2 regions of the Pseudoxanthomonas sp. G3 genome follow, and region 1 is predicted to be linked to the other one. Evidence: predicted binding sites of a transcription regulator. Region 1 holds the regulator's gene; the other holds the start of a gene.
What was found. Region 1 encodes FliA, which starts transcription of late flagellar genes. Its sites were predicted from a motif close to TAAAGTTTNNCNNNCNNNGGCCGATAA; they were not measured.
Positions count from the first base shown of each region.

Region 2: a site for FliA is predicted at 13,061-13,087, ahead of AC23D6_RS13700 (HDOD domain-containing protein). Genes of this name have one in related genera too.

Region 1 covers NZ_CM172805.1:2,294,037-2,309,390, reverse strand. Annotated here, with positions in the region: gene AC23D6_RS10990 (response regulator) at 1-225, opposite strand, end outside; gene AC23D6_RS10985 (STAS domain-containing protein) at 222-536, opposite strand; gene AC23D6_RS10980 (chemotaxis protein CheW) at 722-1,720, opposite strand; gene AC23D6_RS10975 (ParA family protein) at 1,717-2,499, opposite strand; gene motD (flagellar motor protein MotD) at 2,499-3,461, opposite strand; gene AC23D6_RS10965 (flagellar motor protein) at 3,474-4,214, opposite strand; gene AC23D6_RS10960 (chemotaxis protein CheA) at 4,450-6,195, opposite strand; gene AC23D6_RS10955 (hypothetical protein) at 6,223-6,357, opposite strand; gene AC23D6_RS10950 (protein phosphatase CheZ) at 6,392-7,003, opposite strand; gene cheY (chemotaxis response regulator CheY) at 7,003-7,383, opposite strand; gene AC23D6_RS10940 (RNA polymerase sigma factor FliA) at 7,544-8,296, opposite strand; gene AC23D6_RS10935 (MinD/ParA family protein) at 8,293-9,171, opposite strand; gene flhF (flagellar biosynthesis GTPase FlhF) at 9,161-10,897, opposite strand; gene flhA (flagellar biosynthesis protein FlhA) at 11,064-13,148, opposite strand; gene flhB (flagellar biosynthesis protein FlhB) at 13,145-14,275, opposite strand; gene AC23D6_RS10915 (hypothetical protein) at 14,387-14,773, shown strand; gene AC23D6_RS10910 (TolC family protein) at 14,837-15,354, shown strand, end outside.
Region 2 covers NZ_CM172805.1:2,861,496-2,876,849, reverse strand. Annotated here, with positions in the region: gene fabZ (3-hydroxyacyl-ACP dehydratase FabZ) at 1-55, opposite strand, end outside; gene lpxD (UDP-3-O-(3-hydroxymyristoyl)glucosamine N-acyltransferase) at 55-1,074, opposite strand; gene bamA (outer membrane protein assembly factor BamA) at 1,182-3,665, opposite strand; gene rseP (RIP metalloprotease RseP) at 3,785-5,146, opposite strand; gene AC23D6_RS13740 (1-deoxy-D-xylulose-5-phosphate reductoisomerase) at 5,143-6,348, opposite strand; gene AC23D6_RS13735 (phosphatidate cytidylyltransferase) at 6,351-7,202, opposite strand; gene uppS (polyprenyl diphosphate synthase) at 7,199-7,957, opposite strand; gene frr (ribosome recycling factor) at 7,966-8,523, opposite strand; gene AC23D6_RS13720 (cation diffusion facilitator family transporter) at 8,600-9,517, opposite strand; gene pyrH (UMP kinase) at 9,570-10,295, opposite strand; gene AC23D6_RS13710 (cupin domain-containing protein) at 10,351-10,707, opposite strand; gene AC23D6_RS13705 (AIM24 family protein) at 10,772-11,467, shown strand; gene AC23D6_RS13700 (HDOD domain-containing protein) at 11,483-12,982, opposite strand; gene tsf (translation elongation factor Ts) at 13,194-14,072, opposite strand; gene rpsB (30S ribosomal protein S2) at 14,270-15,073, opposite strand.

The DNA of each region.
Region 1 (15,354 bases):
CTTGTAGTCCGGCATGCCGCGCAGGGCGCGGATCAGCGAGATGCCGTCCATGTTCGGCATGTTGACGTCGGTGACGACGGCATTGAAGCGCTGGCCCTGCGCGCGGCCCAGGGCGACCTGGCCATCTTCGGCCTCGTCCACCGCGAACCCCGCCGAGGTAAGGGCGAAAGCGACCATCTGTCGCATCGAGGCCGAATCGTCCACTACCAGAATGCGTGCGCTCATGCGGGGTTCTCCACTTGTTGCGTATTGATGTTGGTGTCGTCCGAGGCCAGGCCGAGCTGGCGGCCCACGCCCAGCAGGCGCGCGGCGTCGCGGAAACTCTGGCTGACCGCGCCGAAATCGGTGGCCAGCCCGGCCTGCTGGCGCTGCCGCACGAAGCTGCACAGCACCTGCAGGCTGGCCGTGTGGACGCGCTGCACGGTGCCGGCATCCAGCACCAGCGGCGCCGCGTCGGCGACGTGCAGGGCGAGATGCTGCTTGAGGTCGGTGGCGGCCTCGATACCGAGGTCATCACCCAGGGGCACTGCGCTCATCGTGTCTCCGGAAGGGCGGCTCTAGTGGAGTATCGGCGCGGCGGCGCCGCTCTTTAGGGATGGGTGTGAATGTGTGATCGGGTTGGGGAAAGCAGGAGTGAGTGGCGAGGAGTGAGGAGTGAGTAAGGGCAAGAGCGTGTTCCCGCTTTTCCTCAGTCCTCACTCCTCTCCACTCGTTCCTCGCTTCACTGCAGCAACTGCGAAGCGTCCAGCAGGATCACCGCGCGCTCGTTGAGCCTCGCCACGCCGCGGAACAGCGGGTTGGCGATGCGGCCCACGCGGGCGTTGTCCGGGGATTCGATCTGGTGGTCGCTGAGGTTGGCCACGTCCTCCACCGCGCTGACGCGCAGGCCGAGGATCTCGCCATGCTCTTCCAGCACCACGATGCGGGTGGCGGTGTCGGGCTCGATCGGCCGACGGCCCAGGTACAGGCCGAGATCGATGACCGGCACCACCTGCCCGCGCAGGTTCATCACGCCCAGCATGTGCGGCGCGGCGCCGCGCAGCGGCAGCAGGGTGGCGGGCAAGACGACTTCCTGCACCTTCAGCAGTTCCAGTCCGTAATGCTGCTGGTCGCAGCGCAGGCGCAACCAGCGTGTCTTGCGTTCGGTCGCGCGACGGCGCTCGCCGGTGTCGACGGGTGCCTGCAAATAAGGATGGGTGGGCAGCGGCGGCAGGACGCGCGGTGCCGCGGGCCGTGCGGGAGCGATCGCTTCGGCCGCGGGCGCGGGCGCACTGACGCGTGCGGTAGGCGCGGCGCCCCCGTGCAGTTCGTCCAGCAGCGCTTCGAACTCGTCATCGGAAATGACATCGCCCGCAGGCGCGCGCGCCGGTGCGATGGCGGGTGCAGGGGCGGGCGGCGGCGTGTGTACCGGCGCGGCGAGGACGGGTTCGGAGACGGCTTGCGGTACGCCGTCGCCATGCAACTGGTCGAGCAGGGCTTCGAACTCGTCGTCGGTGATCAGGTCGGCATCCGCGCGCACCGGTGCGACCGCCAGGGCCGGCGCGGGCACGACGGGTGCTTCCACGACAAGTGTTTCCACGGCCGGGGCTTCGACAACGGGCGCGGACTCGGCGACGACGGATGCAGGTGTGTCGGCCGCGGCAGGACTAGCTGCCGGGGCGAGGGCCACGTCGCCCAGCAGGTCCTGCAGGTAGTCATCGAGGACGGCGGGTGTGGTCATGCGGCCTGCTCCGTGGCGCGGGCCTCGCTCATCAGCAGCCAGTCCAGCGCACGACGGTAGGCCGACAGGCCGCGGCCGGGATACTGCGCGGCCGGCGCGGAATGCGTCAGCGCCTCGATGCTGCAGATGCGGGTGTCGTTGGGAATGGCGTCGTTCCAGACGGCGTCGCCGTGCTCCTCTTGCATCGCCTTCAGCGTATCGGCGCCGGTGCGCGTGCGCTTGTCGTACAGGGTAGGCAGGATGGAGACCGGCAGCGCGCGGCGGCGCGAACGCTCGATCATCTCGCTGGTGCGGCACATGCCCTTCAGGCCGTGCAGCGCGAGCGGCTCGGTCTGGGTGGGGATGATCACGTGGTCGGCGGCGGCCAGCGCATTGACCATCAGCAGGCCGAGCGTGGGCGGGCAATCGAAGAGCACATAGTCGTAGGCGGTGCCAGCGCGCGCCAGCGCGTTGGACAGCGCCAGGCCGAGGCCAGGCTGGGTCGCGCTGCGGCGCTCCAGCGTCGCCAGCGGCGTTTGCGCGGCGACGAAGGCCAGGTTCTCGATTTCGGTGGCGCGCGCCAGGCGCACCAGTTCCGGCGGGTTCTCGTCGAACAGCTCCAACACACCCGAGGGCTGCGGGTCCGCCGGGACGCCGAAGGCCCGCGTCAGCGACGCATGCGGGTCCAGATCCACCAGCAGCACGCGATAGCCGCGCATGGCCAGCCCGCGCCCGAGGGCGAGGGTGGTCGTGGTCTTGCCAACACCGCCTTTCTGGTTGGCGATCGCCCACACGCGCATCACTGGACTCCTTCATGGACCTGGGGCGCCGGCGGCGCCCCGGTCATGGGCGTCGCGGCGTTCGTCGGCAGCGGCGGCAGCGAGATCACTGACGGCGGCGCGACGGCTTCACGCTGGGCATGCAATTCCGGTGCCGGACCGCCCGGGCTGGCCAGGATGATCAGCAGCACGCGACGGTTGGCGTTGCGGCCTTCGGCCGTGGCGTTGTCGGCGATGGGGCGGAACTCCCCGTAGCCGATCATGGCCAGCCGTTCCGGCGGAATTCCGTCGCGGACGAACAGGTGCACCACGCTCGCGGCGCGCGAGGAGGACAGCTCCCAGTTGGACGGGAACTGCGCCGTCCGGATCGGCCGGTCGTCGGTGTAGCCCTCCACGCGGACCGAATTGGGCACGCCGGCCAGCACCGCGCCCAGCTTGCCGACGGTCTCCTGCGCCTGCGGGTCCAGCGTGGCCGAGCCGGTGGCGAACAGGATGTCGCTGTTGATCTGCACTTCCAGCCAGAGGGTGGAGCGCTTGATGGTGACCAGCTTCTCGTCGATCAGTGGCGCCAGCGCGCGCTCCAGATCGTCGGCGATGCGCTTGAGCTCGCTCTGGGCGTTCTGCAGGCCCTTGGCGTCCAGCGACATGTTCATCTGCGAGGCCATCGCCGCCAGCAGGGTGACGTTGGGCGAGGGCGACGGGGCGGAAGGACCCTGCTTGGCGCCGGACTTGATCGGCGAGGGGCGGTCGAAGTCGGCGCCCTGCAGTTGGTGATTGCCGACCTGCACCGGATTGATCGTGCGCGGCGCACCGCCGAAGGCGGCGGTCAGCGCATCGGCCATCACCCGGTACTTGCCTTCGTTGATGGTGGAGATGGCGTACATCACCACGAAGAAGGCGAGCAGCAGGGTCATGAGGTCGGCGTACGGGATCGCCCAGGCCTCATGGTTGGCGTGCTCCTCGTGCTTGTGCCGGCGTGCCATCGTTGCGCCCGCTCAGTGCAGGAAGCCGGCCAGCTTGGCCTCGATGTTGCGCGGGTTCTCGCCCTGCGCGATGGCGATCAGGCCTTCGATGATCATTTCCTGCTCGCGGCTGCGGCCGCCGATCACGCTCTTCAGCTTGCTGGCGATGGGCAGGAAGAACAGGTTGGCCGAGGCGATGCCGTAGATCGTGGCGGTGAACGCGGCAGCGATGCCGTGGCCCAGCTTGCTCGGATCGGCGAGGTTCTTCATCACCGCGATCAGGCCGAACACGGCGCCGATGATGCCCAGCGTGGGCGCGTAGATGCCCATCGCCTCGAACACCTTCGCGGCCGCCAGGTCCTGGTGTTCCTGGCCGTTGAGGTCGATTTCCATCATGTGCCGGATCGATTCCGGCTCCACGCCGTCGACCAGCATCTGCAGCCCCTTCTTCAGGAATGGGTCGTCCTGCTGGTTGACCAGCGGCTCCAGGCCCAACAGGCCCTGCTTGCGGGCGATGTTGCTCCAGTCGACGATCTCGGCGATCAGCGCCTCTCCGTCGTTGCCCGGCGGACGGATCACCCAGCGGACGATGGCAACGGCGCGCTTGAACACCGGCGGCGGCGTGTGCACCAGGATCGCGGCGATGGTGCCCAGGATCACGATGACGAACGCCGCCGAGGACCACAGCGATGAGACGCCTGCGCCCTTGAGGATGCTGCCACCGACCAGCGCGACCAGCGCCAGGATGAGTCCGATGAGGCTGAAGATATCCATGTAGCGATCTATCGGCCCGGTTCAGGTGGACTTGAGCCGCGATCCCTGTAGGAGCGACGTGAGTCGCGACCGGGGTCACACCCGAATCTCTCTTTTGGGAGCGACGTAAGTCGCGATGGCCGCGAGACGGAGTGGGACAGGGTCCGGATGTCTGAAGGAAAGAGCTCGCGACTTACGTCGCTCCCATAAAAGCCTCGCTCCGACAAAAGCCCGGTTCCCACAACAGCCCGGCCCGCTATGCCGTCGCGCGCAGACCGTCCACGTCGAGGATCAGTGCCATGCGGCCATCGCCGATCAGGGTGGCGCCGGCGTAGCCCGGCAGGCCGCGCACGGCGCGCGGCAGGGGCTTGATGACCACTTCCTCGCGTCCGCGGACCTGGTCGACGACCAGGCCGAAGCGTTGGTCGCCCATCTGCAGCACCACGATGGTGAGCAGGGCGGCGGCGGCGGGTTCCACCCGCAGCCAGTCGCGCAGGTCGACCAGCGGCAACGTGTGCGACTGGCGATCCAGCACGGCGCGGCCGTCGAACCAGCGCAGGCTGGCGGCGGGCGCGTGCAGCACTTCCATCACACGCGCCAGCGGCAGCGCGTAGACCGGCTCGCCGGCCTGGACCAGCAGCGTGGGCAGGATGGCCAGCGTCAGCGGTACGCGGATGACGAAGCGGCTGCCGCGGCCCACGTCGGAATGGATGGTGATCTGGCCGCTGAGTTCGCGAATGCGCGACTGCACCACGTCCATGCCCACGCCGCGGCCGGAAATGTCGGTGACTTCGGCCTTGGTCGAGAAGCCCGGCAGGAAGATCAGTTGCAGGCATTCGTCGTGGGACAGGCGTGCGGCGGCTTCGGGATCGATCAGGCCCTTCTCCAGCGCCTTGACGCGCAGCCGCTCGGGGTCGATGCCGGCGCCGTCGTCGCGGATCTCGATGGTGACGAAATCGCCTTCCTGCTGCGCCGACAGTCGCACGTGGCCCTGGCGTGGCTTGCCGCTGGCGTCGCGCAGCGACGGCACTTCGATGCCGTGGTCGATGGCATTGCGCACCAGGTGCACCAGCGGATCGGCCAGGGCCTCCACCAGGTTGCGGTCCAGTTCGGTGTCGGCACCGACCAGTTCCAGGTCGACTTCCTTCTGCAGCTGGCGGGCGACATCGCGCGCCACTTTCGGGAACCGCGAAAACACTTTGCCGACCGGCTGCATGCGCGTGCGCATGACGGCGTTCTGCAGGCGTGCGGTGGCGATGTCCAGGCTGCTCACGGCGCGGTCGAGTTCCTCGTCGCGAATGCGCGCGCGCAGGGTCTTCAAGCGGTTGCGCGACAGCACCAGTTCGCCGACCAGGTTGACGATGGCGTCCAGGCGTTTGGTATCGACGCGGATGGTCTGCTCGGCCTCGCCGCCGGCTTTCGCGGCCGGCTTCGCGGCGGGCGCCGGTTTGGGCGCGGCCGGCGCGGGGCGCGGCGCAGCGACGGGCGCGGCGGTGGCCACCTGGGTCGGCGCGGCGTCGCCGTGCAACTGGTCGAGTAGTGCTTCGAATTCGTCGTCGGTGATCAGGTCGCCGGCGGCGGGGGCGGATGCCACGGCCGCGGCGGGCGCTGCGACTGGCGCGCCGCCGTGTACGTCGAACTGGTCGATCAGCGACTGCGGCGCGTGGGGCGGGTCCTCGCCCGCGCCGATCGCGTCCAGCATCTGCTGCAGGTAGTCGAGCGACTGCTGCGCGGCGTCGAAGTGGTGCGATTCGAGGGTCGCCTGGCCGGCGCGCACCAGTCCCAGGGTTTCTTCTGCCGCGTGGCAGAGGTTGACCATGGCCTGGATGCCGAGGAAGCCCGCGCCGCCTTTGAGTGTGTGGAAGCCGCGGAAGACCGCGTTGAGCTGATCGCTGTCGGAGGGGTCCTGTTCCAGCGTGACCAGCTGTTCGCCCAGGCGGTCGAGGATTTCCTGCGCTTCGATCAGGAAGTCGGCGGCGATTTCGGGCGTGACGGCGGACATGGACGGGCGGGTTACCGTAACGGTCGATCAGCGGGTGGGATGGGCCAGGCGAGGCGCGGCCGTGCGGCGCGCGGTGAGGCGCCGGGCGATCGCGTCGCAGGCCAGCAGCAGCCCGACGAACAGCAGGAGGAGAGGATGGCGATGGACGGAACGGTGGCGCATGGCAGTCTCCGGTTCCGCAGCGTCCGGCGGTGGGCTACAGGCCCAGGCCGGAGAGCAGGTCGTCGGCGTCGTCCTGCGAGAACGCGTTGCGGTCTAGACCAGCAACGGCCGGACCGGCGAGTTCTGAAGTCTCTTTCTTCTCCGGCGGCGGCAGACCGAGCGCACCGAAGCCCTCATGCACCCGGCGCACGATGCCGACGACCCGGCGGATGATCTGGCCGGTAAGGTCCTGGTAGCTCTGGGCCAGCGCCATTTCCGACAGGCCCTTGCCGATGCTGTCCACCAGCGCGGCCTGTTCGGCCGACAGGGCGGTGCCCTTGAGCTGGGTGGCGTAGCTACGGCACTGCTCGGCCAAGTCCAAGGTCTTGTGGCTGGCCTGTTCGGTCATCTCGACCACGTGGTCCAGGCGCGAGCAGGCGTCGTCGAGCTCGCCGGCGTCGGTCGGCGGCAGTTCGCCCAGGGTCTGCGCCAGTTCGCGGGCCAGGCGACCCAGGCCCTGCATCATCGGCTGCGTGCGCCAGGCGGCGATGGTGTCCAGTTCGCGGCGCCAGCCGGCTTCGTCGCCCTGTTCCAGGGCGTCGAGCGCGTGCTGCAGCCGCTCCACCAACGCGGCGCGCGCACCGGTGATGTCGGCGACGGCATTCATCAGGCGGCTGCTCCCAGGCGTTCGAAGATCTTGCCCAGCTTCTCTTCCAGCGTCTGCGCGGTGAACGGCTTGATGATGTAGCCGTTCACGCCGTTCTGCGCGGCTTCGATGATCTGCTCGCGCTTGGCTTCGGCGGTGACCATCAGCACGGGCAGGGTCTTGAAACGCTCGTCGGCGCGGATCGCCTTCAGCAGCTCGATGCCGGTCATCCCGGGCATGTTCCAGTCGGTGACCACGAATTCGAAGCTGCCCTGCGACAGCGCCGTCAGCGCGCTGTTGCCATCCTCGGCTTCCGCCGTGTTCGTGTAGCCCAGGTCGTTGAGCAGGTTCTTGATGATGCGGCGCATGGTGGAGAAGTCGTCCACGATCAGGATGCGCATGTTCTTGTTGGTCACGGATGCTCCGGTATTGCGTGGACGGTGGGTCTGGTGGGGATATCGGCCGGGGGCGGGAAAGGTTTAGGGGACCGGATGACGCGGAAGGGCAGCGGATGTGGAGCTGTTACTCACTCCTCACTTCTCACTCCTCTCCACGCGTTGCTCACTCGTCGTCTTCCAACCCGGCATCGGCCTTCTCGAACACCTGCAGGCGGCCGCGCAGGCGGACCATGGCCTGGCCGTGGATCTGGCACACGCGGGACTCGCTGACGCCGAGCACCGCGCCGATTTCCTTCAGGTTGAGTTCCTGCTCGTAGTACATCGAGAGCACCAGCTGTTCGCGCTCGGGCAGGTGGCCGATGGCCTTGACCAGCTGCTGGCGGAACTCGCTGCGCTCCAGGTTCTGCTGCGGCGACGGGCCGCCGGTGCGGGCGGTGTTCGGTTCGCCGTGATCGTCGATATGCGATTCCAGGCTCAGCACCTGGCCGCGCGCGGCGTCTTCCATCAGGCGCAGGTATTCCGGCAGCGGCATCTCCATCGCCGAGGCGACTTCGGTGGCGATGGCGGCGCGGCCGGTGCGCTGTTCGATCTCGCGCACGGTGGCGGCGGCCTGGCGGGCGCGGCGGTGTACCGATCGCGGCACCCAATCGCCGCGGCGGATCTCGTCGATCATCGAACCGCGGATGCGGATCGAGGCGTAGGTTTCGAACGAAGCGCCCTGCTCGGCGTCGTAGCTGCGCGAGGCTTCGATCAGCCCGATCATGCCGGCCTGGATCAGGTCGTCGATCTCCACGCTGGCCGGCAGGCGCGCCGCCAGGTGGTGGGCGATGCGGCGGACGAGGTCGGCGTGCTGGGTGACGCAGTCCGTGGCAGCGCTGCGCTGCACGGCGCGGTACTGGGCGGCGGCGGTGTTCATGCGGCCACCCCGCGCTGGATCAGACGCTCGACGAAGAATTCCACGTTGCCGCGCGCGCCCTGCGGCGGCTGCCAGCGGGCGGCCACGCGGGCGATGTCGGTGATGGCGCGCGCCGACGGGCTGCCCGGGTAGGCCTTCACGACGGCCTGCTGGCGCTGCACGGCACGGCGCAGCCAGTCGTCCTGCGGTACGGCGCCCAGGTAGTGCAGGGCGACATCGCCGAGGAAGCGCTCGCAGACGCGGGCCAGCTTCTCGTACAGCTTCCGGCCCTCGTTGGGGTCGCGGACCATGTTGGCGATGACGTGCACGCGGTCCAGGCCGCGTTCGCGCGCCAGCACCTTGATCAGGGCGTACGCATCGGTAATCGAGGCCGGTTCGTCGCAGACCACGACGACCGTGTCCTGCGCGGCCTGGCAGAAGGTCAGCACGCTGTCGGTGATGCCGGCGGCGGTGTCGACCACCATGACGTCCAGGGCGCGTTGCAGTTCGGAGAACACATTGACCAGGCCGACGTGTTCGGCCGGCGACAGTTCGGCCATGTGGCGGAAACCCGACGAGGCCGGTACCACCATCAGGCCGTCAGGGCCTTCGAGCAGCACGTCTTCGAGCTGGCAGCGGCCGGCGACGAGGTCGGCGAGGGTGAACTTCGGCGACAGGCCGAGCAGCACGTCGACGTTGGCCAGGCCGAGGTCGGCGTCCATCAGCAGGGTGCGCTTGCCCATCTCCGCCAGCGAGATCGCCAGGTTGACGGACACGTTGGTCTTGCCCACGCCGCCCTTGCCGCCGGTGATGGCGATGACGCGCACCGGATGGAACGCGGACGGGATCGGCGGGGTGCTGCGCGGATTGGTCTGCAGCAGGTGGTCAGGCGACATGGGTGGCCTCGGTCGAGCAGGGTTCGTCGGCTTCGCGGCGCAGCTGGTCCAGCCGCAGCACGAGGTGGGCGCTGTTGGCGCGGTGTAGGTCGTCGGGCACGCGCTGGCCATCGGTCACCCAGGCCATCGGCAACCGGTGGTCGACGACCACCGACAGTGCGCTGCCCAGGCGGCCGGTCTCGTCCAGCTTGGTCAGCACCACGCCTTGCGGCTGCACGGTGCTGAAGCGACGGACGACTTCGTCCAGGTCGGAGAAATGGGAGTTGGCCGGCAGGCAGAGCAGCGTCTGCACCTGGCCGGAGGCGCGCAGCCAGTTGAGCTGGCCCACCAGGTTGCGGTCGCGCTGGCCCAGCCCGGCGGTGTCGATCAGCACCAGCTTGTAGTCGCGCAGGCGCTCCAGCACCAGCGCCAGGGTCTGCGCGCTGTCGGCCTCGTGCACGGCGATGCCGAGCTGGCGACCGTAGCCGTGCAGTTGTTCGCGGCCGCCGACACGGACGGTGTCGGTGGTGACCAGGGCCACGTCGCGCGCGTTGTGGCGCTGCGCGAAGCACGCGGCGAGCTTGGCGATGGTGGTGGTCTTGCCGGCGCCGGTCGGGCCGACCAGGGCGATCACGCCGCCGGCTTCCAGCGGATCGATCTCCGTGACCGGCAGCTTCTTCGACAGCAGACCCAGCATCAGGCCGCGGCCGCGGTGGGCTTCGGTGTCGGCGGGAATCTGCAGGGCGATGTCGCGGGTGATGCCGGCGTCGAACCCGTAGTCTTCCATCAGCTCCATCGCCTGCATGCGTACCGGCGAGCCGCGCAGGCGTTCGTCGGTGAGGCGATGCATTTCGCGCTCGATCATTTCGCGCATCGCGGCCAGTTCGCCGCGCATCTGCACCAGTTGCTCGTCGCTTTCGCGGGCGTCGGCGGCGTTGTCGGCCACCACGGTCAGCGTGGGCACGATAACGGCGGCGGGTGCCGGAACGGGTGCGGCGGCCAACGTGCGCGTGGCGGGCAGGGTGGCGATCTTCGGGGCGGGCGCCGGTTCCGGCAGTGCGACCGGCGGGGCGATCGACGGCAACAGCGCGTCGAGGTCCAGGGTCTCGTCGGTCTCGGCACGCACGGCGGTCGGGGCGCGCGGCGGCGCCACCGATGCGGCGATGGGGGCGATGACCGGCGCCGGTTCGTTGGCGGGCGGCTCCGGCAGGCACGCAGCCAGCTTGGCGGCGAAGGATTCGGGTTCGATCAGCTGCGGCGCGATCTCGCGCAGCGGCTGGCTGGGCGTGAAGCGTGGCGGCGCTTCGTTGGCAGCCGCGACGGGCGTGGCGGCGATGGGTGCCGCGGGCGTGCGCGGCACGGCGACCGTGGTGTCAGCGCGCGCGGTGGTTACCTGTGCCGTCGATGCGTGTGCGGTCTGGCGGCGAGCGAAGTAGCTGGCGGCGGCTTCGGCGGGCGACAGGGCCGGCGCGCTCGGTGCCGGTGCCGTGGCATTCGGGTCGATGTTCGTCGCGCGGTTCGGTGCGGCCGGATCGAGCAGCGGATGCAGCGGCGCGGTACCGGTTGCAGGGCGCATGGCGTCCAGCGTGTGCTTCACCAACGCTTCGTCGTAATTGCTGGCGGCGACGATCTCGACGCCGTCCTCGGTGACGCGGTTGGACAGGATCACCGCGTCCGGGCCGTGTTCCTGGCGGACCATGGCGAAGGCGGTGCGCATGTCGGGAGCGACGAAGCGTTTGATTTTCATGTCAGGAGCCGGGATTCGGGATTCGGGAATGGGGATTCGCAGGAGCAGCAGCACATCGTTTTCGGCGATGCAGGTGGGTCCGAGTTGTCGTTTTCATTCGATCGCTCTCCGATAACAGGGAGCCGCTTGTGGCGAATCCCGAATCCCCAATCCCTCATTCCGGCTTTCAGCTGATCGTGCCGACCAACTTCAACCGCTTGTCTTCGGGAACCTCGCTGTAGGCCAGTACCGACAGCGTGGGGACGCTGTGGCGGACCAGGCGGGCGAGGGCGGCGCGGACCGAACCCGGTACCAGCACCACCGCAGGCTCGCTGCGGGCTTCCTGCTTGGTCACCACGTCGGCGAGGCTCTGGTGCAGGCGTTCCGCCAGTCCCGGTTCCAGCGCCGCGCCGGTTCCCTGGGTGCTGTCCTGCAAGACGCGTTCCAGATTCGGCGCCAAGGTGTAGACGGGCAGCTCCGGGGTCATGCCGGAGATCTCCTGCACGATGAAGCGGCCCAATGAGGTGCGCACCGCGGCGGTGAGCGCGGCCGGATCTGCGTTCTGCGGGGCGAACTCCACCAGTGCCTCGACAATGCGGCGCAGCTGGCGGATCGGCACGCGCTCGACCAGCAGGTTCTGCAGCACGCGCACCACGGTGGCCAGCGGCAGCGCCTTGGGCGTGAGATCCTCGACCAGCTTGGGCGCGCTGCGGCCCAGCTGGGACAGCAGCTGCTGCACTTCCTCGTGGCCGAGCAGTTCCGGGGCGTGTTCGCGCACCAGGTGCGACAGGTGGGTGGCCATGACGGTGGCCGGATCGACCACGGTGTAGCCCAGCGACTCGGCGGTGGCCTTCTGGTGCGACTGGATCCAGACCGCGTCCAGGCCGAACGCCGGATCCTTGCCGGGAATGCCGTCGATGGTGCCGAAGGCGCCGCCCGGGTCCAGGGCCAGTTCGCGGTCCGGGTGGATCTCGGCCGTGGCCACCGGCACGCCGTGCACCAGCAGGCGATAGCCGTTGGACGGCAGTTCGAGGTTGTCGCGGATGTGCACCGGCGGGATCAGGAAACCCAGGTCCTGGGTCAGCTTGCGGCGCACCGCCTTGATGCGCGACATCAGCTCCCCGCCCTGGTTCTTGTCCACCAGCGGGATCAGCCGGTAGCCCACTTCCAGGCCCAGCGGATCGACCGGGCGCAGCTCGTCCCAGGTAAGTTCGGCGTTGCGGTCGGGCGCGCCCGGCGCAGGCAGGGCCGCGACATCGCCGCCAGCCGCGTCCGGGCCTTCCTGGGTGCGCTTCCACATCTTCCAGGCCAGGTAGCCGAGGATCGCGGCCAGCGTCAAAAAGGCGACGTTGGGCATACCGGGCACCAGGCCGACCAGGCCCAGTACGCCGGCGGCCACCGCCAGCGCCTTGTGCTGGCCGAAGGCCTGGCCCATCACGGCCTGGCCCATGTCTTCCGAGCGCGAGGCGCGAGTGACCAGCATGGCCACGGCGGAAGAGACCAGCAGCGCCGGCAGCTGCGCCACCAGGCCGTCGCCGATCGACAGCAGGGTGTAGGTGGAGGCCGCATCGGCCGCCGGCATGCCGTGCTGGAACATGCCCACGGCGAAGCCGCCGATGAGGTTGATGAACAGGATCAGGATGCCGGCGATGGCGTCGCCGCGGATGAATTTGTTGGCACCGTCCATCGAGCCGTAGAAGTCGGCTTCCGCGCGGACTTCTTCGCGGCGGGCCTTGGCTTCCTCACGGGTCAGGATGCCGGCGTTGAGGTCGGCGTCGATCGCCATCTGCTTGCCGGGCATCGCGTCCAGGATGAAGCGCGCCGAGACCTCGGCGATGCGCCCCGCACCCTTGGTGATGACCACGAAGTTGATGATGGTCAGGATCGCGAAGACCACGATGCCGACCGCGTAATTGCCGCCCACGACGAATTCGCCGAAGGCCGCGATGACCTTGCCGGCAGCCTCGTGGCCGTCCTGGCCGTTGAGCAGGATCACGCGGGTGGACGCCACGTTCAGCGCCAGGCGCAGCATCGTGGTCATCAGCAGGACGATCGGGAAGATGGTGAAATCCAGCGGCCGCTTCACGTAGATCACGGCCAGCAGCACCACCAGCGAAATGGCGATGTTGAAGCTGAAAAGCGCGTCCAGCACCGCCGGCGCCAGCGGCACGACCACCATCGCGAGCAAGGCCAGCACGACCAGGGGCGCGCCCAGGCCATTCTTCAGCATGTCCATCCAGCGCAGGCCGCCGGTCGCCGGTTGCGCGCTCATGCCTTGCCTCCGTGCTCATCGACGTCCACGGCCGGCATGTCCGGGTGCGGCGCATCGCCTACACGCCAGGCACGCAGCTGGTACACGTAGGAGAGGATCTGGGCGACGGCGGCGTACAGTCTCACGGGGATCTCCCGGCCAAGCTGACCTTCGCGATACAAGGCGCGTGCCAAAGGCGGTGCGGACACGATGGCGATGCGGTGGGCGTCGGCCACTTCGCGGATGCGCAGGGCCAGTTCGTCCACGCCCTTGGCCACGACGCGGGGGGCGCCCATCTGGCCGGCCTCGTATTTCAGCGCGACGGCGTAGTGGGTCGGGTTGACGACGATGACGTCGGCGGTGGGGACGTCTTCCATCATCCGGCGCTGCGACAGCTGGTGCTGCATCTGGCGGATGCGGCCCTTCACTTCCGGGCTGCCCTCGCTTTCCTTCATCTCCTGGCGCAGCTCTTCGCGGGTCATTTTCAGCTTCCGCAGCCAGTTCCACTTCTGGTACGGCGCATCGATGGCGGCCAGCAGGATCAGGCCGCCGGTGGTGGCCAGCAGCAGGGTGCTGGTGAAGCCCAGGCCGCTGCGGACGGCCTGCTCCAGCGGCATCGTCAGCAGTTCGCGCAGGGGGTTCAGGCCCAGCTTCAGGCAGATCGCCGCCGCGCCACCGATCAGGGCCACGCGCAGCAGCGATTTCAGCAGCTCGGCCACGCTCTCGGCACCGTACAGGCGCTTCAGACCCTGGGCCGGGCTGAGTCGCTTGAAATCGGGCATCAGCGCTTTCTGCGAGAACTGGAAGCCGCTCATCGCGATCGGCGCGGCCAGGCCGGCCAGCACGCAGATGCCGGCCACCGGCGCGACGACCGCCAGCAGCTTCAGCAGCAACAGGCCGACGTAGCCGAACAACTGGTCCGGCTGGCGCATCAGGGCCGGGTCGGGCGTCAGCGCGATCTTCATCCAGCCCAGCGTGTTGCGTGCCAGGGATGGCCCCATCGCGGTGATCGCCAGCACGCCCGCCCCGAACACGGCCGCCGTCGCCAGCTCGCGCGAGCGCGGGATGTTGCCCTGTTCGCGGGCTTCGCGGCGGCGTTTTTCGGTAGGAAGTTCTGTGCGTTCGCCGCTTTCGTCCTGCTCAGACATGGCGCGTTTCCGACGGGGTCGGGCATGTCGGTGCAAGACCCGTTCCAGTCGATTGGCGCGCGGCGCCGTGGAATTGTCTAACGCGACCGCGGGCGGCTAGCATGTCCGCCGATGCTCCGCTTCCTGCGCCGCCGCCATTCCGCCTTGCTCCGCCTGCCTGCGCTGGCGCTGCTACTGTTGGCGGTGCTGGCCAACCCGGTGTTCGCCTCGCTGGGCGACCTGCACGAACTGGGCAACGGCGGCGATCACCTGCATGCGGTCAGCGACCACGGCGATGCCGCCGCGGCGCATGACCATGCCGACGGTGACGCAGGCGAAGGCGATCTGCTGCATGCGCTGATGCATGCCAGCCACTGCTGCGGCCACCTGACCGCCATCGTGCCGGCCGCGTTCGCCGTGCCCGGTATGCCGCCGGCGTCCACGGCACCGCTGGCCGATCCCGTCCCCGTGCCGTCCTCGCGGCCGGCGTCGCTGCTGCGTCCTCCGATCGTCGCGTGATGTCCGTGCCGGGCTGAGTTCCTTCGCCCGGCGTTCGATCACCGACTTCCCGGAGATTTCCCCATGTGGTTGCGACTGGCGGCATTGGCCGCCTTCGCGATCGCGCCGTGCGTGCACGCGCAGGCGCCATCGCCCGCTGTTTCATCTGAATCCCTGACGCTCGACGACGCCATCGCCCGGGTCGCCCGCGTCCATCCCGACCTTCGCCTGATCGACGCCCGCCGCGGCGTGTTGCAGGCGGAGTACGACGCCGCCTCACTGCGGCCGGCCCTGCGTGCAGGGCTGGAGATCGAGAACGCCCTCGGCAGCGGCGAGGCGCGTGCTTTCCGCCAAGCCGAAGCGACGCTGACCCTGGCCGGCGTGCTGGAGCGCGGCGGCAAGCTGGACGCGCGGCGCACGCTGGCCCAGGCCCGCATCGATGCGCTCGCCCTGCAGCGCGAGACGCAGCGCCTGGATCTGCTGGCCGATGTCGCGCGCCGGTACCTGGCCGTCGCCGCGGCACGCGCCCAGAGGACGATCGCCGAACAGGACATCGCCCAGCGCCGGCGCACCGTCGCCGCCGCGCGGCAGCGCCTGCAGGC
Region 2 (15,354 bases), 570 kb from region 1:
GCAGCAGCTTGCGGATGGTGGCCGAGTCGACGGGCAGTTGCAGGTCCAGGGTCATCAGGTTTCCTTGTCGGCCGCCAGCACGCGTCGTGCCAAGGCGTCCAGTTGCTTGAAGCGGGCGGCGTTCTTGCGCCAGGTACGATTGTCGGTGAGCGGCGTGCCGCTGGAATACTCGCCGGGCTCGGTGATCGAACTGGTGACCAGCGACATCGCGGTGACGACGACGCGGTCGCAGATCTCGAGGTGGCCGAGCACGCCCGCCGCGCCGCCGATCAGGCAGTAGCGGCCAATGCGCGCGCTGCCTGCCGCGGCGCTGCAACCCGCCATGGCGGTGTGGGCGCCGATGCGGACGTTGTGGCCGATCTGGATCTGGTTGTCGAGGCGGACGTCCTCTTCCAGCACGGTATCGTCCAGCGCGCCGCGGTCGATCGTGGTGTTCGCGCCGATCTCGCAGTCGTCGCCGACCACCACGCCCCCCAGTTGCGGCACCTTGATCCAGTGGCCGCTGTCCATCGCCAGGCCGAAGCCGTCGGCGCCGATCACGGCGCCGGGATGGACGAGCACGCGCTTGCCCAGCCGCACCCGGGTGACCAGGGTCACGCGTGCGAGCAGTTCGCTGCCATCGCCGATCGTGCAGTCGTCGCCGATCACGCAGCCGGGGCCGATGATGCAGCCGTCACCGACCACGCTGTGCGCGCCGACGGTGACGAACGGGCCGATGTGCGCGCCCGAGGCGATACGCGCGGTGGGATCGATCACTGCGCTCGGGTGGATGCCCGGCGTGCGCACGGGCTTGCTGTCGAACAGCGCCGCCATCTTGGCGAAGGCGGTGTACGGATCTTTCGCGACCAGCACCGCACCGCGCGCGGCCTCGGCATCCTCGGCGCGCAACACGACCAGGCTGGCCCGGCTTTCGGCCAACTGGCCTCGATAACGGGTGTTGGCCAGGAAGGCCAGTTGCCCGGGCTCGGCCCGCGCCAGGGTGGCGACGCCTTCGATGGACAAGTCGGGATCGCCCCGGAGCTCAAGGCCGAAACGGTCGGCCAGCGCGCGGGCGGTGTGGATGGGCGGCGTCATAAGGCGCGTAGTTTAGCGCCAGCCGCCGCCAAACCGCTTTCACGGGGGCGTATGGTGGGTTGGCCGTCGGGGGCGGTTGCCCCCGGCCGGCCAGCGCATGGCAGGCGTCAGAACGCGCCGCCGAAGGTGAACTGCAGGCGCTCCAGTTCGTCGCCCTCTTCCTTCTTGATCGGGAAGGAGTAGCTGATGGAGATGGGGCCGACCGGAGCGCGCCACAGCAGGGCGACGCCTGTCGATGCGCGCAGTTCGCCGGCATCGAAATTGTCGACGCCATCGAACACGTTGCCGAAATCGAAGAACGCCGACACGCGCGCCGCATTGGAGTCGAACAGCTTCGGGAAGATCAGCTCGACCGAGCCCGTGGTCTTCAGCGACCCGCCCAACGGCTGTCCGCGGTAACCACTGATGACTTCCGAACGCGGCCCCAGCGTGTTGTCGCGGAAGCCGCGTACCGAGCGCGTGCCGCCGGCGTAGAAATTCTCGAAGAAGGGCAGGCCGCTGGCGACCAGGGTCCTGTCCAGCGTGCCGCCATCGGCACAGGTGCCGTCCGCCGAGGGTGCGGTGGTGGTGTTCGACTGGCCCGGAATCTGCGGATTGGAGCCGTTCGTGCGGCAGATGTACCGGTAGATGTCGGAGCCGTAGCTGTCGCCGTAACCGACTTCCGCGCGGGTGTTGAGCACGAACGACGGGCTTAGCGACCAGTACTTCGAGAACTCGTAGTTGAGCTTGTAGTACTCGACGGTGGAGCCTGGCAGTGCGATCTCGGCCGACACGCGCTGGTAGGTGCCGCCGGTGGGCATGAAGTAGTCGTTGCGCGTGTCGCGCGCCCAGCCCACTTCGGTACGCCAGGCGTGGAACGTGCGCTGGCCAACCGCATCGATGTAGTCGATGATCGACTGCGGCGTGGAGCCGCCGAAGGTCAGGATCTCGTTGCTGTCGACGCCGAAGAGCAGCGAGACGGTATCGTTCTCGGTGATCGGCAGGCCGAGCACGCCCTGCGCGGCCGCGCTGGTGGTGGAGTACTGCGCGGTGTTGAAGTCAGAGTAGTCGAACTCGCGCCACCACAGGTTGTAGCCCAGCGACATGCCTTCGTCGGTGAAGAAGGGATTCGTGTACGAGAACGAATAGCGCTGCAGGTAGTCGCTGCGCTGCGCCTCGACCGCGACGCGGTTGCCGCCGCCGAGGAAGTTGTTCTGCGACAGCTGGATGGACGTGGTCAGGCCGGAGAGCTGCGAATAGCCCAGGCCGAACACGAAGCTGCCGGAGGTGGTTTCCTTCACCGTGTACACGACATCCACCTGGTCGGTGGTGCCCGGCACCGGCGTGGTCTCGACATCCACCGTCTCGAAGTAGCCCAGGCGGCGCAGGCGCACGCGCGAACGGTCCACCGCGACCTGCGAGAACCAGCTGCCTTCGAACTGGCGCATTTCGCGGCGCATCACTTCGTCGGAGGTGCGCGTGTTGCCCTTGAAGACGATCCGGCGCACGTTGACGCGTGGGCCCGGTATGACCTGGAGGTTGATCGCGACCGTGCGGTTTTCGCGGTCGATCGTCGGGATCGGGTTCACCTGCGCGAACGCGTGGCCGATGTTGCCCAGCGTCGCGGTGATCGAGTCGGACGTCATCTCGAGCAGGATGCGCGAGAACGTCTGCTCCGGCTTCACGATCACCAGCTTCTCGATCTCTTCCTTCGGCAACACCGTGTCGCCGGTGACCTTCACGTCGGAGATCTTGTACTGCTCGCCTTCGGTGATGCCAGCGGTGATGAACATGTCGCGCTTGTCAGGACTGATCGACACCTGGGTGGAGTCGATGTTGAAGTCCACGTAGCCGCGGTCCAGGTACCAGGAATTCAGGCGCTCCATGTCGCCGGAGAGCTTCTCCTTGGAATACTGGTCGTCGCGGCGGTACCAGGACAGCCAGCTCGATTCCTTGGACTCCCAGTTCTCCAGCAGGTCTTCGGTTTCGAACTTCTCCGCGCCGACGACGTTGACGTGCTTGATCTTGGCAGCCTTGCCTTCCTTCACCGCGATCGTCACGTCCACGCGGTTGCGGTCCAGTGGGCTGACGGTCGGCGTGATCTCGACGTTGTACTTGCCGCGGTTGTTGTATTGGCGCACCAGTTCCTGCGTCACGCGGTCCAGGCTCAGGCGGTCGAAGGTCTCGCCTTCGGCCAGGCCGATGTCCTTCAGGCCCGACATCAGGTCGTCGGTCTTGATGTCCTTGTTGCCGGTGAGCGTCAGCTTGTTGATGGCCGGGCGCTCGGTGACCGTGACGACCAGGATGTCGCCCTGGCGGTCGAGCTTCACGTCCTCGAAGAAACCCGTCTTGTAGAGGGCGCGGATGGATTCGGACACGCCGGAAGGCGTGACCTGCTCGCCCCGTTCGATCGGCAGGTAGGTCAGCACGGTACCGGCCGAAATGCGCTGCAGGCCGTCGATGCGGATGTCGGTGGCGGTGAACGTGTCGCTGCTCAGCGGTGCGGCCGCCGCGGGCGCGGGAGCGGTTTCCGTCGTCTGGGCCCATGCCGGCATGGCGATGGCCGAGGCCAGGGCGAGGGCAAGCAGGCGGCGGGAGGGCAGTCGCGTCATCATCACTTCCGATTGGGGTAGTTCCTGCGATGCAGGAGTGGGGCGCAGGGCTGCGTTCCCGGGGCTTGCCGGCGGGGCGCGACCCTTGGAGCGGGCCGGCCCGAGAAAGTTCAGGGGCATCAGGTCACCAGACGCAGGATGTCGTTGTAGAACGCCAATCCCATCAGGCCCGCCAGTGCGGCCAGGCCCACGTATTGTCCAGCCACCATGTGGCGCTCGCTCAAGGGACTGCCCTTGACCAACTCGATAAGGTAATACAGGAGGTGCCCGCCGTCCAAGACGGGGATCGGCAGCAGGTTGATGATGGCCAGGCTCAGGGACATCGCCGCCAGGAACCACAGGAACCAGTCGGGCCCGCGCTTGGCCGACACATTCGCCACCTGGGCGATGGTGATCGGGCCGGATACGTTCTTCAGCGACGCGTCGCCGGTCAGCATGCGACGGATCATGCCCAGCGAATCGGCGGTCAATTTGCCGGTCTCGCGGAAGGCCGCGGGGATGGCGGCCAGCGGACCGTAATGCAGGAGGGCGTCATAACCGGGCATCTGAGCGGCATCCGGCGGCGCCAGGCCCAGGCCCCAGTACTCCTGGCCGTTGTCGGGACGCTTCATCCGGCGTGGCGCCAGTTCGAAGGCCATGCGCTCGCCCGCGCGATCGACTTCCACCATGGCCGGCCCGCCGCGCTTGCCCAGCGCATCGACCTGGGTGGCGATGTCGCCGAAGCCGTGCACGGGCTGGCCGTCCACGGCGGTGACCACGTCGCCAGGCTGCAGCACGCCATCGGCCGGCGCCCCGGGGCTGACCTTGCCGATCGTGGCCGGCACGACCCAGTGCCGCCAGGTCAGGCCGGTCAAGCTGATGACGTTCTCCTGGTCGAAATCCACCGGCAGCCGCGACAGGGCGAGCTGGCGCGTGACCATCGTGCCGGCAGGCGTCTCGACGTCGACCGGCACGTCCTTGCCGTCGATGGCGGCCTTGGTGAGCACGATGGAGGCATCGGTCCAGGTGTCGATCGCGCGGTCGCCGATCCGGACGATGCGGTCGCCGCGCTGCAGGCCCGCCGCTTCGGCGATGCCCGTGACGCCCCCCAGGGTGGCCGAATAATCCTGCTTGCCGAGGACGAACATCGCCCAGAGCAGGGCGACGCAGAGCACGATGTTGGCCGCGGGGCCTGCGGCGACCACCGCGATGCGCTGCCAGACCGACTTGCGGTTGAATGCCTGCTCACGCTGCGTGGCGGGGACCTCGCCCTCGGCTTCGTCCAGCATCTTGACGTAGCCGCCGAGCGGAATCGCGGCGATCGCGAACTCGGTGCCGTGGCGATCGCGCCGCGACCACAGTGGCTTGCCGAAGCCGACGGAGAAACGCAGCACCTTGACGCCGCAGCGGCGCGCCACCCAGTAGTGGCCGAACTCGTGGAACGTCACCAGGACGCCCAGCGCGACGATCATCCACCAGATGGAGCCCAGCAGGTCGCTCATCGGATCTCGGCGCTCATGGGAGAGAGGTGGCCTGCGAGGTTGCGTTCGGTCAGTCGTCGGGCCTGCGCGTCCGCTTCCAGCAGCGCCTCCAGCGAATCGGCCGGCGTTGCAGGCAGCGCGGCGAGGGCGTCCTCGACCAGCGCGGGAATGGATAGGAAACCGATGCGGCCCTGAAGAAAGGCTGAAACCGCGACTTCGTTCGCAGCATTCAGCACCGCAGGCGCGGTACCGCCGAGCTCCATGGCCTCCCAAGCCAGCCGCAGGCAGGGGAAGGCGTCCATGTCGGGCGCCTCGAAATCCAGCCGCGGGTGCGCCAGCAGGTCGAGCCCGCCCACGCCGGAGTCGATCCGTTCGGGCCAGCCCAGCCCGACGGCGAGCGAGGTGCGCATGTCGGGCAGACCCAGTTGCGCCAGGGTCGACCCATCGACGAACTCCACCAGCGAATGCACCAGGCTCTGCGGGTGCACCAGTACATCGAGCCGCTCGCGTCCGACGCCGAACAGGTGATGGGCTTCGATCAGCTCCAGTCCCTTGTTCATCAAGGTGGCCGAATCGACTGAAATCTTGGGCCCCATCGACCACTTCGGATGGGCGATGGCCTGCGCGCGCGTGACCTTCGCGAGTTCGGCCCGGCTGCGCCCGCGGAACGGACCGCCGGACGCGGTCAGCACGATGCGCTTGACCTCGCCCTGAGCCTGTCGTGAACGCAGGCACTGGAAGATCGCGTTGTGCTCGCTGTCGATCGGGATGATCTCTGCGCCCGCGGCGTCCGCGGCGGCGGTCATGAGCTCGCCGGCGAGGACCAGCGACTCCTTGTTCGCCAACAACAACCGCTTGCCGGCGCGCGCGGCGGCAAGCGTCGAAGAGAGGCCGGCGGCGCCCACGATGGCCGCCACGACGGTGTCGCAGGACGCATCGGCGACGAGCGCGTCGAGCGGTGCATCGCCTGCATGCGGCTGCGTGGCCAGACCGGCCGCGGCGAGGCCCTCGCGCAGGCGCGGATAGCACGCGGTATCGGCGATGACCGCATGGTCGGGACGGTGGGCGAGGCATAGCGCGACCAGGGCGTCGACGTTGCGGCCGGCCGCCAGCACGCTGGCCCGGTAGCGATCGGGATGGCGGGCAATCACGTCGAGCGCCGAGGCGCCGATCGAGCCGGTCGCGCCCAGGACCGCCACATTGCGGGGTGCGTGCGCAACCATGCTCAGAACCCGAAGACTTCCTTGCCGAGCACGAAGATGGGCAGCGCAGCCAGCACGCCGTCGATGCGATCCAGCACCCCGCCATGGCCGGGGATGACGTCGCCGGAATCCTTGGCGCCCACGTGCCGCTTGAGCAGGCTTTCGAACAGGTCGCCGACGACCGAAAACAACACGGTGAAGATGGCGACCAGCAGCACGCCCGGCAGTTGGGTAACGCCGGCTCCCGCGATCAACGCACCGACACCGGCGACCAGCAGGCCCGCCGCCAGGCCGCCGAGCACGCCCTCCAGCGTCTTGTTGGGACTGATGCGCGGCGCCAGCTTGCGGCCGGCAAACCAGCGCCCGCCGAAATGGCGGCCGGCGAAATAAGCGCCGCTGTCCGCGGCCCACACGATCGCCAGCGCGATGAACAGCCAGAGGTGGCCGTTGGGCTCGGAGGAATGGATCAGACCCAGTGCACACCATGCCGGCACCACCGCCAAGGTGCCCGCCGCGAGCTTGAACACGCGTGCCCACGTCTCGTGATCGGAGGCGAAATGGAAGAAGCGCAGCCACAGCAGCGCGAGCAGCCACCAGACCGCGCCGGCCAGCGCCATCAGGCGCAAGGGCACCAGGTCGGTCGATCCGCGCGAGGCCCACACCAGCAGCACCATCAGCAGCAGGTTGGCAGTCAGCAGCACGGTCCGCTGCAGGGTGTCGTCGATCTCGGCGAGCTTGAACCACTCCCATAGGCCGACCAGGAACACCAGCGCGGCAAGCATGACCAGCCAGGAGGTCGGCAGTAGCAGGATGGCGCCGATGGCGAAGGGAGCCATGACGAGCGCGGCGATGACGCGGGTGCGGGTGGCGCTCATGCGGGCGTGTCCTCGATGGCGCCATCGGCCACTTGGGCGCTGGTCAGGCCGAAGCGGCGCTCGCGCCGCGCGAAATCGTCCAAGGCGCGCTGCAGCAGCGCGGCATCCAGGTCGGGCCACAGCACGTCGGTGAACCACAGCTCGGTGTAGGCCAGCTGCCACAGCAGGAAGTTGCTGATCCTGTGGTCGCCACCGGTGCGGATGAAGAGGTCCGGTGCCGGCAGGTCGGCCAGGGCCACGTAACGTCCGAGGGACGTCTCGTCGATGTCCTGCGGCTGCAGGCGGCCCGCGGCGACATCCTCGGCCAGTGCGCGCGCCGCGTGCGCGACGTCCTGGCGGCCTCCATAGCTGGCGGCGATCACGAGGTGCAGGCGCGTGTTGCCGAGGGTCAGCGTTTCGGCTGCGTCCATCCGCGCACGGATGTCGGCGGAGAAGCGCGCGCGGTCGCCGATGAAGCGCACGCGCACGTGACGGCGATGGAGTTCCTCCACCTCCCGGTCCAGCGCGTTGAGGAACAGCTTCATCAGCGCGCCGACTTCCTCTTCCGGCCGGCCCCAGTTCTCGCTGGAGAACGCGAACAGGGTCAGCGCGCCGATGCCGCGTTCGAGGCAGAAATCGATGCACACGTTGACCGCGCGGGCGCCGGCGCGATGGCCGATGACGCGCGGACGCCGGCGGCGTTCGGCCCAGCGCCCGTTGCCGTCCATGATGACGGCCAAGTGCCGGGGCACGGACGGGGAAGCGGCAGGGGACATGGCAGTCCTCAGACCGCCATCAGTTCCTGTTCCTTCGCCTTGACGACGTCATCGACGTCCTTGATGGACTTGTCGGTGAGCTTCTGGATCTCTTCTTCGGTCCGGCGCTCTTCGTCTTCGGTGATCTGCTTGTCCTTCAGCAGGTCCTTGACCTGCTGATTGGCATCGCGGCGGATGTTGCGGATGGCGACCTTGGCGTCCTCGCCTTCGCTGTGCACGACCTTCGAGAGTTCCTTGCGGCGCTCCTCGGTCAGGGCGGGCAGGTTCAGACGGATGGTGGTGCCGGCCGTATTCGGCGTCAGACCCAGGTCCGAAGCGAGGATGGCCTTCTCCACCGCACCGACGATCTGTTTTTCCCAAGGGGTGATCGTCAGCGAACGGGAGTCCGAGATCGTCACCGTGGCGACCTGGCTCAGCGGCACGTCGGAACCGTAGTAGTTGACCTTCAGGTGCTCGACCAGGGCCGTGGAGGCGCGGCCGGTACGGACCTTGACCAGCGTGTGGCGGAGCGCCTCGATGCTCTTGGTCATGCGCGCCTGCGCGTCTTTCTTGATGTCGTTGAGCATCGCCCTTTCCGTTGCAAAGCCTGTAAACGTCCGATTATAGGGCGATTCGGCGCCGTTGCCGACCGCCGGGCTCCGCTCAGTGGGAATGATGCGGCGCGGCATCGTGCAGGTCGTGGCCGCAGCTGGCGCCACGTTCGATCTGCAGGGTCGCGTGGTTGATGCCGAAGCGATGGTCCAGCGCATGCACCGTGGTGTCGATGAAGGCGTCGTGGTCGTCCTCGCGGGGCCGGACCAGGTGCGCGGTCAGGGCGATCTCGTTCGCGCCCAGCGACCAGATGTGGAGGTGGTGGACGGCCGTCACGCCGGGCTGTTCGCGCAGGAAGGCCCCCACTTCGTCGGGGTTCACGGTGCCCGGCACGGCGTCCATGGCCGCATCGAAGCTGGCTCGCAGCAGCCCCCACGACCCGACCGCGACGACCAGCGCGATCAGCAGTGCCGTGGCGGGATCCAGCCAGGCCCAGCCCAGTGTCGCCATGCCCACGCCCGCCAGCACCGCGGCCAGCGACACCGCAGCATCGGCGATCAGGTGCAGGAACGCGCCACGCTTGTTCAGGTCATGCGCATGCCCGTCGCGTACGAACCACGCAGCGCCCAGATTGACCAGGATGCCCAGCACAGCGACCACGATCACGGGCGTGGCGGGAATCTCGGGCGGTGCGCTGAACCGGCGCACGGCCTCCCAGCCCAGCGCGCCGGAGAACACCACCAGCAGCAGGGCGTTCGCCAGCGGGGACAGCAGCGTGGCGCGCCGCCAACCGTAGGTATGGCGGCCCCGTGGGGGCCTTCGCGCCAGGGCGGCCGCGCTCCAGGCCAACGCCAAGCCCAGCACATCGCCCAGGTTGTGGACCGCGTCGGACAGCAGGGCCAGCGAATTGGTGTAGAAGCCGTACCCCGCCTCGAGGGCCGTGTACGCCAGGTTGATCAGCGTGACCAGCGCGAAGGCGCGCGTGGTCGAGCCGTGAGGATGCGCGTGTGCGCCATGTCCGTGTCCCATGAAGTCAGGGTGCCGGCGGACCGGCACGGACACTATTACAACGGCAAGGGTCTCAGTTGCGGCCTTTGACCAGGGTGCCGATGGGCTCGCCGCGCAGGATGCGCATCAGGTTGCCCGGCACCGACAGGTCGTAGATGCGCAGCGGCACGTCGCTGTCGCGGCACAGTGCGAATGCGGCCGTATCCATCACCTGCAGGTCGCGGGCGATGACCTCGTCGTAGGTCAGCTGGTCGAAGCGCGTCGCGTCCTTGTGCTTGCTGGGGTCCTTGTCGTACACGCCGTCGACCTTGGTGGCCTTCAGCAGCAGGTCCGCGCCGATCTCGATCGCGCGCAGCGCCGCGCCTGAGTCGGTGGTGAAGAACGGGTTGCCGGTGCCGGCGGCGAAGATCGCGATGCGCCCCTTCTCGAGGTGGCGGATGGCGCGGCGGCGGATGTAGTCCTCGCACACATCGTTGATCTTGATGGCGCTCATCACCCGGCACTTGGCGCCAAGCTTCTCCAGCGCGTCCTGCATGGCCAGCGCATTGATCACCGTGGCGAGCATGCCCATCTGGTCGCCGGTGACCCGGTCCATGCCGCCCGCGGCCAAGCCGGCTCCGCGGAAGATGTTGCCGCCGCCGATGACCAGGCCGATTTCGGCGCCGGCATCGCGGGCCTCGATGATCTCCTTGGCGATCCGCGTGATCACGGCCGGGTCGATGCCGTAATCCTCTGCCCCCATCAGCGCTTCGCCGGACAGTTTGAGCAGGATGCGGCGATAGGCGATGGGTGCGGTCATGGGGGTCTCGGCGTGGGGCAAACGTCGCAATTCTATCCGAGCGCCACCGCGCGCGTCAGTCGCCGGGTTCGTAGATCGCGTACAGCTTGCGTGCGGGCGCGAGGACTTCCCACGTGCCGCTGAAACCGGCAGGCACCACGAAACTCTGGCCGGCGTCCCAGACGCTCTCTTCACCGTCGTCGCCGATCAGCCGCAAGCGGCCGGCGATCAGGTGGCAGAACTCGTGCTCGGTGTAGTGGACGCGCCACGCGCCGGCGTCGGCCTCCCACACGCCGCAGTGGAAGCGCGCATCCGGGGATGAAAACGCATTGGCCACCGCTTGTGTCGGCTGTCCGGACAGCAGCCGGTCGGCCGCGACGGATTCGCGCGGGGCATCGTCCAGTACGTGGGGGACGGGCAGGATGCGGGGCATGGCGGAACCTCCGGGAATGCGGCTTATGATGGCGTCCCCGTCAGGCGACCATCAAGGCATCGACATGAGCGTGCGCACGTTGCAGGAGTTCCTCGCGTCTTCCAAGGAAAAGGACGCCAGCGCGGAGGCTTTCGAACTGGAGAGTCCGCATCTGCTGGAGGTCCGCCTGGACGGGCTGGTCTGGGCCAAGGCGGGTGCGATGGTCGCGCGCAAGGGCGCGGTGAAGTTCACCCGCCAGGGCGTGCTGGAGCAGGGCTTGGGCAACCTGCTGAAGAAGGCGGTGAGCGGCGAAGGCATGCAGCTGATGAAGGTCGAGGGCCAGGGCCGCGTTTACCTGGCCGATGCCGGCAAGAAGATCACCCTGCTGCGCCTGGCGGGCGAGTCGATCTTCGTCAACGGCAACGACGTGCTGGCCGTGGAGTCGGGCATCGAGAGCCGCATCACCATGATGCGCAAGGTGGCCGGCATGCTGTCGGGCGGCCTGTTCAACGTGCGCCTGAGCGGCCACGGCATCGTCGCCATCACCTCCCACTACGAGCCCCTGACATTGCCGGTGACCGCGCAGACCGGCCCGGTCTTCACCGATCCGAACGCGACGGTCGCGTGGTCCGGCGGGCTGACGCCGGAAATCATCACCGACATCTCGCTGGGCACGCTGTTCGGCCGGGGCTCGGGCGAAAGCATCCAGCTGCGGTTCGCGGGTGAGGGCTGGGTCGTCGTCCAGCCCTACGAGGAAGTGGTGCTGCAGCCCCGGCAATAGGGCGCGGATGCGGTGTCAGGGCGCGCTGCCGAGCGCGCCGATCGCCACCCGGTTGCGGCCCTGCCGCTTGGCGCCGTAGAGCGCTTCGTCGGCCGCACGCAGCAGGTCGTCGACGTGGCGGAACTGCTCCAGCGTGCCTTGCGTGGCCAGGCCGGCGGAGAAGGTCACGTGCAGCGGCTGCCCGCTGACGTCGGCCATCGCGGCGCCCGAGACTTCCGACAGGATGCGGCGCACGACCTGGGCCGCGGCGTCTTCGCCGATGCCCGGCAGGACCACGAGGAATTCCTCGCCGCCGTAGCGGGCCACGATGTCGCTGCTGCGCACGCGACGCATCAGCGCCTTGGCGAAGTTGCGCAGGACCTCGTCGCCGACCAGGTGTCCCCAGCGGTCGTTGACCTGCTTGAAATCATCGAGATCGATGAAGGCGATCGACAACGGCCAGCCGTGGCGTGTGGCGGCGTCGAACTCCTTCTCCAGCACTTCTTCCAGCTGGCTGCGGTTGTAGGCGCCGGTCAGCGGATCGCGGCGCACCTCCTCGGCGAGGCGGCGCGCGCGGTCTTCGTGCTCGTCGGCTTCCTTGCGCGCCCGCGCGGCTTCCTGGATTTCGCGCAGGTTGCGCACCACCAGCAGTTCGCGCGCCTGGTCCAGCAGCGCCTGGATGCGCGCGGGCGGCGCCGGCGGTACGTCGAACATCGCGCACACGTCCGGCAGCGCGGCCACCATCTCCTCGGTGAGCGTCAGGAACGCGGCATAGTCCAACCCCAGCCGGGTGGCCGCGTGCAGGGCAGCCTCGCGATGTGCGGCTTCGGTGCGTTCGGCATCGCCGCTGGCGAGCCAGATGTCGGCGACATGGCCGGACACGGCCACGCACGCGTTGAATCCGGTATCGGAGGCGGGCTGTTCACTCTCGATTATCGCTTCGCGGAGCAGCGCGGGCAGGTTCCACTGCCGCGCCAGCCAGCCGCCCACGGTGGCGTGGTCGCAGCCCAGCCAGTCGCGCTCGGCGGCGAGCAGGGCGGCATTGTCCTCGGCGTGCTCCACCAGGCGGGCGTAGTCTTCGCCCAGCACTTCCAGCAGGGCCAGCATGCCGATGTCCTGCAGCAGGCCGGCCAGCATCAGTTCCTCGGCCTTGCGGATGCCCGCGTGCTGGCCGAGCAGGCGGCTGGCCAGCGCAGCGATCACGCTGCGGCGCCAGACACGGCCCTGCGCCACCGGATGGCTCCCGGTACCGCAGCGTGCCAGCGAGAAGCCCAGCGCCAGGGTGAGGGTGGCGTTCAGGCCGAGCACCGTCAGCGCCTGCGAGAGGTTTTCCACACGGCGGCGGCTGGCGTAGAGCGGCGAGTTGGCGATGCGCAGCATGCGCGCGCTGAGGGCGGCGTCCAGGCCGATCGCATCGGCGGCGGTCGCCATCACCACCTCGGGATCCTGGGCGAGCTCGATGATGCGCAATGCCACGCCCGGCGGGCTCGGCAGGTTGCGGCAATTCAGGAGCTGGGCTTCGAGTTCGGGACGCATCCGGGTGCGCACGGCGGTGATAGGACGTTGCAGGCAGCATGCCAGCAAAGCGTGACGAAGTGTCACCTTTTGTAACCAGTGTCGGCGTAGGCGCGACAAACTTGAGCCGTGCGCGACGAACGGTATCGATGCGCGGATCGCATGCGTCTTCCGGAAACAGGAAAGCCGCGGTTTCCCGCGGCTTTCCTGCGTACCACAGGGGGGCGATGGCTTACGCCAGACCGGCCTGCTTCATCACTTCGGCGGCGTAGTCTTCCACCACCTTCTCGATGCCTTCGCCGACCACCAGGCGCTGGAAACCGACCACGTCGGCGCCGGCGGCCTTGACCACCTGCTCGACGGTCTTGTCGCTGTCCAGCACGTACGGCTGGCCGTACAGGGTGACTTCGTTGACGATCTTGTTGATCTTGCCGGAGATGATCTTCTCCAGGATGTCGGCCGGCTTGGCCTTGTCCTTGTCGGACATCTTGGCCAGCTCGATCTCCTTTTCCTTCGCCACGAACTCGGCCGGCACGTCGGAGGCCTTGTTGTGCGGGGGGTTCATCGCGGCGATGTGCATCGCCAGGCCGCGCGCCAAATCGGCGTCGCCGCCCTTGACCTCGACCAGCACGCCGATCTTGCCGCCGTGCACGTAGGCCGCGACGTTGTTGGCGCTGTCGATGGCGACCAGGCGACGGATCTGCATGTTCTCGCCGAGCTTGGCGATCGCGGCGGCGCGGGCTTCTTCGACGGTCTCGCCCGACGACAACTTGGCGCTCTTCAGGGCGTCGACATCGGCGGCGCCGGAGGTCAGCGCGGCCTGTGCGATCGCGTCGGTGAAGGCGATGAAGTTGCTGTCCTTGGCGACGAAGTCGGTCTCGGAGTTGATCTCGACCAGCACGGCCTTGCCGCCGTCCTGGGCCACGGCGATGCGGCCTTCGGCGGTGACGCGGTCGGCCTTCTTGTCGGCCTTGGCCAGGCCCGACTTGCGCAGCCACTCGGCGGCGGCATCGATGTCGGCCTTGTTCTCGGTGAGTGCCTTCTTGCACTCCATCATGCCGGCGCCGGTGCGCTCGCGCAGTTCCTTGACCAGGGAAGCGGTGATTTCCACGGGATTACCTCGGTTTAGATTGGCAAAGCCCCTCTCCCGTCGGGAGAGGGGTTGGGGTGAGGGTCCGGCGGAACCGCGACGCCTGCAGCGCCGACATGCTTGCCGCACCCTCATCCGCCCTTCGGGCACCTTCTCCCGACGGGAGAAGGGAAAAACAGGGCCGCCGCGCAGCATGGCGCGACGGCGTTGCAGCCGGATTACTCGGCAGCGGCTTCGTCGGACTTCTTGCTGGCGGCCTTCTTGGCCGGGGCGCGACGGGCACCCTTGTCGTCGCCGCCCTCGGCGAACTCTTCCTCGCGCACGGTGGCCGAGTTCGGCGCGGCGGCCTTGCCTTCCAGCACGGCGTCGGCGGCGGCACGGGCGTACAGCTGCACGGCGCGGATGGCGTCGTCGTTGCCCGGGATGGCGTAGTCGACCAGGGCCGGGTCGTAGTTCGAGTCGACCACCGCGATCACCGGGATGCCGAGCTTCTTGGCTTCCTTGATGGCAATGTCTTCATGGCCGATGTCGATGACGAACAGGGCGTCCGGCAGGCGGTTCATTTCCTTGATGCCGCCGAGCGAGGCTTCCAGCTTCTCGCGCTCGCGGCGCAGACCCAGCACTTCGTGCTTGACCAGCTTCTCGAAGGTGCCGTCGGTTTCGGCGGCTTCCAGTTCCTTCAGGCGGGCGACCGACTTCTTCACGGTGGCGAAGTTGGTGAGCGTGCCGCCCAGCCAGCGCTGGGTCATGTACGGCATGCCGCAGCGCACGGCTTCTTCCTTCACGGCCTCGCGCGCGCTGCGCTTGGTGCCGAGGAACAGGATGGTGCCGCGCTTCTGGGCGACGCCCGAGATGAAGTTCATCGCGTCGTTGAACAGCGGAACGGTCTTCTCGAGGTTGATGATGTGGATCTTGCCGCGGGCACCGAAGATGTACGGCGCCATCTTCGGATTCCAGTAGCGCGTCTGGTGGCCGAAATGGACGCCGGCTTCCAGCATCTGGCGCATGGTGACTTGGGGCATTGCTCTACTCCTGATAAGGAACCCGCCGCCAGGCAAAAGGAAGGCGGTGCCCGTGAGGGCCAGGTTCCGGGGTTGGGCCTCCCTGTCGCTTCCGTGACCGAACCCTTCGGACGAAGGGCACCCCGGCACGGGCAGTGGCGACAGGTGTGGATTCGTCGGTGACGCCCGACGTGGGCGGTCCGGCCGGGGGTGCCCGGGCGCGAAGCCGCGGGAGTATAGCGGTTCAGGCCGTCCGGCCGCAAACCGAAGCGCAACGTCCGCCGGGGCGGGACGGCCGGGGC